Regions from separate parts of the Hymenobacter cellulosivorans genome, predicted to be linked through region 2. Evidence: riboswitches for the same ligand, from Rfam matches in the RefSeq annotation. Region 2 holds a riboswitch; the other holds the start of a gene.
The links. Region 2 has a riboswitch for cobalamin ahead of MUN80_RS01185 (TonB-dependent receptor). Riboswitches for the same ligand answer to the same signal wherever they lie in the genome.
Positions count from the first base shown of each region.

Region 1: linked by a shared signal. The riboswitch ahead of MUN80_RS18710 (acyl-CoA thioesterase) and the one ahead of MUN80_RS01185 (TonB-dependent receptor) in region 2 are both predicted to bind cobalamin.

Region 1 covers NZ_CP095049.1:4,413,758-4,417,453, reverse strand. The annotation lists gene MUN80_RS18715 (NAD(P)/FAD-dependent oxidoreductase) at 1-1,292, opposite strand, end outside; gene MUN80_RS18710 (acyl-CoA thioesterase) at 1,494-1,904, opposite strand; cobalamin riboswitch at 2,077-2,278, opposite strand; gene MUN80_RS18705 (MFS transporter) at 2,448-3,696, shown strand, end outside.
Region 2 covers NZ_CP095049.1:245,354-249,049, reverse strand. The annotation lists gene MUN80_RS01185 (TonB-dependent receptor) at 1-1,643, opposite strand, end outside; cobalamin riboswitch at 1,864-2,081, opposite strand; gene MUN80_RS01180 (DNA-3-methyladenine glycosylase) at 2,162-2,764, shown strand; gene MUN80_RS01175 (class I SAM-dependent methyltransferase) at 2,978-3,696, opposite strand, start outside.

The sequences.
Region 1 (3,696 bases), 1.9 Mb from region 2:
TCCATGTTCACCGACACCAGGCCGGGCTGGTAGGAAGTCTCCAGCAGTTCGGGTGAGACTTTGCCTTTCAAGAAGTCGCCCAGGCGTTGGGCCGGGGCTAGTTGGGTGTTGCCGGCCAGGGCACAGGCTCGCTGCTCGATTTCCTGCTGCAGCTGCAGGCCGGCCAGGGCCCCGTAGCGCTTCAGATCCATGTCTTCGAGCTCAATGGCCGTCACGATGCCGGAGTTGGCAAAGCGGGAGTCGCGGCGGCTGGGGCTCATGCCGTTCACCACCACCTCGCCGGGGGCCGTAGCGGCGGGCACGATAAAGCCGCCGGGGCACATGCAAAACGAAAACACGCCCCGCTGCTTGCCCTGCCACTGGGTTTGGTGCACTAGCGAGTACGAGGCGGCCGGCAATGGACCCCGGTCGGAGCGGCGGTACTGGGCCTGGTCGATGAGCTCCTGCTGGTGCTCCACGCGCACACCCAGCGCAAACGGCTTGGCCTCGATGCGAACCCCACGCTTATGCAGCAGCTCGTAAATATCCCGGGCCGAGTGACCAGTAGCCAGAATCACGGCATCGGCTTCCAGGGCTTCCCCGGCGGCCGTTACTACCCCGCGCAGGTGCTGGCCTTCCAGAATCAAATCCGTGACACGGGTGTCGAAGCGCACTTCCCCGCCGGCCTGCCGGATGGACTCGCGCAGGGCCGCCACCACGTTGGGCAGCTTGTTGGTACCAATGTGGGGGTGGGCATCGACCATGATTTCGGGCGTGGCCCCGTGCTGCACCAGCAGCTTGAGAATACGCTGAATGTCGCCGCGCTTGGTAGAGCGGGTGTAGAGCTTACCGTCGGAGTAGGTGCCGGCCCCGCCTTCGCCAAAGCAGTAGTTGGAGTCGGGGTTTACGACGTGCTCCTTGTTCAGGGCGGCCAAGTCGCGGCGGCGGGTGCGCACGTCCTTGCCTCGCTCCAGCACGATGGGCTTCATTCCCAGCTCAATGGCTCGCAGGGCGGCAAACAAGCCAGCCGGACCGGCGCCCACGATAAGCACCGAACGGCGCGCCTGGCTCACATCCGGGTATTGAAACCAAGGGCCAAATAAATCGGTGGGTGGGGCCGTGCGCCAGATGTCGGCCCGCAGGCGCACCAGAGGCTGCCGGCCCCGGGCGTCGATGCTGCGCTTACGCAGGTGGACAAAGTCGGCCTCGCCGGGCTCCAGGCCCGCGGCGGCCAGCAGGGCGCGGTAGCGCGCATACTCGTCGTAGGCCACTTCCGGGGGAAGCAGGGCCTCAATTTCTTGTTTTTCGGACATAACGGGTGAAAGGTGTTTAGCCTTTAGACCTAGCAAAAGGTGTTTTTTGAACCGCAAAGATACGCAAGCGGGGTGGTAGCTTGGGAATGCAGTGGTAAATAGAACGTCCTATCGACCAGCGGGAGACATCTTGCGGGCTGCTGCTGGATTAGTATACTCAACTAAACACGCGAGATGTCTCCCGCTGGTCGATAGGACGGTTTACTCTGCCACCACGACCGCCTCGGGCAGGATGCGTACGGGGCGCTTTTCGTTGTCGATGGCTACGAAGGTAAACGTACCCGTCACGGCTTTAATTCGCTCTTCGGAGTACATTTGCTCCACAAATAAGTCCACGCGCACCTGCAGGCTGGTGTTACCCACGCGCACCACGTTGCCGATCAGCTCGACGAGGGTACCGCCGGGAATGGGGTGGGTAAAATCGACCTTGTCGGAAGACACGGTCACCATTTTGAGGCGCGAAAAGCGGGTGGCGCAGATAAAGGCTACTTCGTCCATCATGTGGAGTGTGGCCCCGCCAAAGAGCGTGTCGTAGTGGTTGGTGGTGTTGGGAAATACCGCTTTGAAAATACGCGTTTCGGCGCGGGCAATTTTCTCGTCGAGCGTGAGCATAGGACTGGGAAAAAGAGGAAAAGAAAGGTCCTGCAGCCGATTTCGGGCCGCCCGCGCACCAAGAGAAAAGTCGAGAAAAGCCGGATTCGGACGCGGCCAGACGCAGCAAAATGCCCGGCCGGCCCCCGAAATCCACCAGTACCCGACAAGAGCCCATAGCGCGAGGGCAGTCTTATCCATGCGGCGCAAGGCAGGTCTCCTGACTTATACCAGTTTTCACGGCCCTTCTCAAACCGGCGCAGCGGCCGGCTCAATGGGCGGGAATTGGGGGTGAAAACCAACTCGGTACTTACAGTAGCGCGTCTGTCCGGGATTTGCACCCGGTTCCCTATTAATTCCGGTATTACCCGGAAACCTTGCGGCCGTCTGATTGAAATCAAACCAAGAACAACGCCGGCAAAGGTAGGAGTTTGTCGGTAGCCCCCTACCTTGGCTACAGCTCCGAACCCCGTAAAGCGGCGGCCTCGGCCCGTTTTGTAGGCTGCTGCGGAAGGTTTATAAGGCTGTAGTCCACTTTATTCTGCTCCGATTTCCTGTCCCTATATGTCTGCCTCTCTGCCCGTCCCGCCACCTGCCCGCACCATGGCTTCCCGCATCCGGTCCATTGTCAGCGGCTCCATCGGCAATTTGGTGGAGTGGTACGACTGGTACGTGTACTCGGCCTTTTCCCTGTATTTCGCCCCGGCGTTCTTCCCCAAAGGCAACCTGACGGCCCAGCTGCTCAACTCGGCTGCCGTGTTTGCCGTGGGTTTTCTGATGCGCCCTTTGGGCGGCTGGCTTATGGGCGCCTACGCCGACCGGCACGGCCGCAAAGCCGCCCTGGTCGTGTCGGTGCTGCTTATGTGCGGGGGCTCGTTGCTGATTGCCCTCACGCCCGGCTACGAACAAATTGGGGTGGCGGCGCCGGTCTTGCTGGTGCTGGCCCGCCTGCTGCAGGGCCTGAGCGTGGGCGGGGAGTACGGCACCTCGGCCACGTACCTGAGCGAAATGGCTGACCGCCAAAACCGGGGCTTTTTCTCCAGCTTCCAGTACGTGACCTTGCTGGGCGGGCAGCTGCTGGCCTTGTCGGTGCAACTAGGGCTGCAGCAGGGCCTAAGTGAGGCGCAGATGTATAGTTGGGGCTGGCGGGTACCGTTCGTAATAGGCGCGGCGGCAGCCCTGGTGGCGCTGTATCTGCGCCGCCACATGGATGAAACCGACTCGTTTGTAACCCAGGAACAAAACGTCCAAACCCAGGAGCCCAGCAAGCTGGAGCTGCTGCTGCGCTACCCCAAGGAAATCCTGACCGTAGTGGGCCTCACCTTAGGCGGCACTATCGTGTTTTACACCTTTACCACCTACGCCCAGAAGTTTCTGGTCAACACGGCCGGTTTCAGCAAGGCCCAGGCGTCCTGGATTTCCTTTCTCACGCTGGGCATTGCTTTGGTGCTGCAACCCTTGTTCGGGGCCTTGTCGGATAGGGTAGGGCGGCGGCCGGTGCTGCTGTTTTTCGGCGTCGGCGCCACGCTCGGAACCGTGCCCCTGATGACCTTGCTGGGTCGGGCCGATAGCCAGTGGGCCGCCCTAAGCTTATTGGCTGTAGCCATGCTGATTATGAGCGGCTATACCTCCATTAATGCCGTGGTAAAGGCTGAGCTGTTTCCTACCACCATCCGGGCCCTGGGCGTGGGGTTGCCCTACGCCCTGACGGTGGCCATCTTCGGCGGCTCGGCCGAATATGTGGCGCTGCAAGCCAAGCAGTGGGGCGTAGAAACCTGGTTTTACTGGTACGTCACCGGCTGCGCGGCGCTTT
Region 2 (3,696 bases):
CTGTGGTCGGTGCTGAATGCTGCCGCGTGCAGGGGTACGTAGGCCAGCTGCTGGTTTACCGGGTCAGGGTCGTCGTTGTAGCCGCGCACTTTCCTCGATTGGGTGTAGGCGTATTCTACCCCGGCCCGCAGCTGGTAGCGCAGGTGAGTCCAGCGCAAATGTGTCCCAGCCTCTACTCCCTGGGCCCGCACCTGACGCAGATTTTTGGGTGTGTAGCGGCCCAGGCGGTCGGGCAGCCACTGCACCCAGTTATCCACGAGCTGATGGTAGCCGGTCAGTTCACTCTGTAGGGCCAAGCCTTCCTGGGGTTTCCACTCGTGGGTCAGTCCGCCCTCGTAGCCCAGCCCCGATTCGGGTGCCAGGTTTGGGTCGCCGGTGGGCCAGAACCGCTCGTTGAGCGTGGGAGCCCGATAACTGCGCGAGGCGTTGGCCTTCACGGACAGCATCTGGGTGGTGGTTTGCCAGAATTGCCACTTCGCGCCCAGAGTCGGAGTGAGGGGAGCCCGTCGGCCCGGCAGCAAGGCTTGGCGCAAGTTGGCCGTCAGATGCAGCGTGGGCCGCGGGTCGTAGCGCAGCAGGACAAAGCCGGCGTAGCGGTTTTCGTCAATGGACTGCTGGTAGCCATCTACCCGCCCGCTGAAGTGCTGGGCTTCTGCGCCCACGCGCAGACTCGCGTTGGGCCGAAACGTAAAGGTGTGGTCCGCCTGCGCCTGGGTGGTCTGCACCCGGGAATTGCTGGTCACGTCGTCGGAGCGGTAGTTGAGCACGTCTTCAAACCATGCCACCCGCACCCCCGTCTCGTGACGCGCCGCTACGTGGTGGTAGCCGGCCAGCAGGCGGCGGCTTTGGTCGCGCTGCCGGGCGTGGGTGTTGGCCGAGCCCATTGAGGGCTGAATCTGCCGGTCAGCATCGGTCAGCCAGGCGGCGGCCTGCCACTCACTGTGCTGTCCGGTGCGCAGCTGCACATCCTGGGCCAGACTCCACTGGCGGAAGGCGGAATTTTCCTGGCGGTGCCGTACCATGCCGCTGGCTTCGCGCACCTCAAACGGAAAGTCGTTCTGGGCCGAGCGTTGGGAGGCACTGGTGCGCACCGCTACGCGGGCATTGCTGAAGCCCCCTTCCAGGCTGTTGGCCTGCAAGCCAAAGCTGCCCAGCTCCGTTTGGACCGACGCCCGCGGACCGGTATTCCACCGGGCCGGTGAAGAAAGTAGCACGGTGCCGCCAATGGCGCTGCTGCCATACAAGGCGCTGGCCGGGCCGTGCTGTACCTGTACCTGGGTAGCACCGCTGTTGGGCAGCAAGGCAAAATCTGACTCGCCCAAGGATGGCAGGCTGATATTGAGCCCGTTCCAGAGCACAGCGGTGTGACGGGCCGAGGTACCCCGAATCGAAATAGAGGACAGCTGCCCCGGTCCGTAGTTCTTAATATAAAGGGGCGTGCGGGCCGACAATACATCGGCCACGGTGCCGCTGCGGTACTGGGCCAGGGCTACCGAGTCAAGGGTGAGCGTGCGGCTACCGACGGCATAGCGGCTGGGCAGCCCGGCCTGAATCCGGACCGTGGGCAGCTGCTGTACCTGCTGAATCTGCCGTACCGAGTCGGCGGGCAGCTGCTGGGCACGCCCTGCCGTTGGCTTAGCCAAGCCGGCTGCCAAAGCAAGTAACGAAGGTGGCCCGAACCACCGGAAACGGTAAAAACCAATCATCCGAACCAAATTTCCGGTTTAGGAAAATTCGGTTCAAAACTTCTTGCCGGCCTGTTTCCGCGAGGAAAAGCCAACCAGAAGCCGAGGCTGAAAACAGGGAAATCAACGGCCGAGGCCGCCACTGTCATCATTCTCCGCCTTTCACCCGAAAGCGCTGAACACTGTATTTGTATAGGCAGGTCTCCTGGCTTGCTCCCGGTAGGCCGCCTTCCCATTTCTCAGGCCGTAAAACAGCCTTCGGTGAAACAGTGGCGAGGATGGGCCTACCAATACTCGAAGCGTACAGTTGCGGGGACAGCTCCGGAGTTGAACCGGATTCCCTTTTCAGCCGCGCCCCCCAATCGGGGTTTGGCCACCTATAACGGGGCAAAGATAAGGCGTTTTTCGTATGCCGCGGGCAAACGTTCGGCTCTGGCAGCCGTTTGGCTTTCAAACGCTTTTTCTCCCGCCTGTTTATGCCCAAGCTTCCCCTTGCCTTTTACCAGCGCCCCGACGTAGTCCAGATTGCCCGCGACTTACTCGGAAAATATCTTTTCAGCAACATTGACGGCGTGCTTACCGGCGGCCGGATCGTCGAAACGGAGGCCTATGCCCATATCAACGACCAGGCCTGCCATTCTCATTTGGGCCGTTACACGGCCCGCACTAAGGTAATGTACGAGGCCGGCGGCGTGGCCTACACGTACCTGATTTACGGCCGCTATGTACTCTTCAACATCATTACCAACGCAACTGGCAAGGCCGATGCCGTCCTCATCCGGGGCCTAGAGCCTACCGAAGGCATTCCCGAAATGCTGTTGCGCCGCGGCCTCACGAAGTCGGCCCGCAACCTGACCGGGGGGCCCGGCCTGCTCACTCAGGCCCTGGGCATCACCACCAAGCACTACGGCACCGACCTGACTGGCGACCTGATCTGGATGGAAGACCATCAAGAGCCCGTCAGCGAGGACCTAATCGTCGCCAGCCCCCGCGTCGGCATCGACTACGCCGGCCTCGATGCCGCCTTGCCCTGGCGCTTCCGCCTCAAAGGCAGCCCCTGGACCAGTCCGGCTAAATAAGGTACTCAGGCGCTAATGTGGAGGATATGAGAACTGAAGCTCTATGTCCTTGCGAAGCCAAAGGCTGAAGCAATCCGTCCTCTGCGGAGCGTCCTGAAGTGAAAAGCCCTTTACTCCAGATGGAGTAAAGGGCTTTTTGGTAAAAGAGCGTTTGTAGCTAGTCGAAGACGGATTGCTTCGTGCCTTGCAAGGACACGAGTGTGCATTAGCCCACTAAACCGTCAGCTTCTCACACACCAGCACGACCAGCTTACCCTGCAGGTCCGTGGTGGCAAACATGTATAAGTTGCCGCCTTCCCGAATGCCGGTGCGCTGGCGGAAATCAGCTACGGTGTCGGGGAAGTTGCGGGTCGTGACGTGGGCCCGGGCTTCGGGTCCTAGATGGGCCCGCAACACGTCCCGGTCGTAGCGCTCGGTCGCCACGATGCGGAAAATCCGGCCGGGGAAGTCGGAGCGCAGCGTGTCGGAAGTGTAGAGGTGGCTGTGCTGGCCCAGTTTGAGTAGCTCGAAGGCAGTGCCCACGCTTTTGAAGCCGCCGGCCTTGAGTACCGCTACGTTGGGCTCGTACAGATACCCTTGGGCTTCGGCATAGCGGGCAATAGCGCGGGTTTCGCGGGCCTTGTTGAGCCGGAACTCCTGCTGCTGACCATTGCGCAGCAGATTTACCGTGTAGCGCTCCGGATCCACGGCTGGCTCGGGGCCCAGCTCGTACAGGACTTCCTTGCACTCGTTATCCACGGCCACAACCCACAGGCGGCGCACTTGCTTGAGCTCCAGCAAGGCCTGCTCGATGTCCAGCATTGGTGAGGTCTTGAGCAGCACCCGGTTGCCTTTGTGCAGCAGCAAGGGCAAAATCCGTAGGACGTCGGGCTCACAGTCCTGCAGGCGGTAAATCTTCTTGTCGGCCGGATTGCGCCGGGCCGGATCCAGAT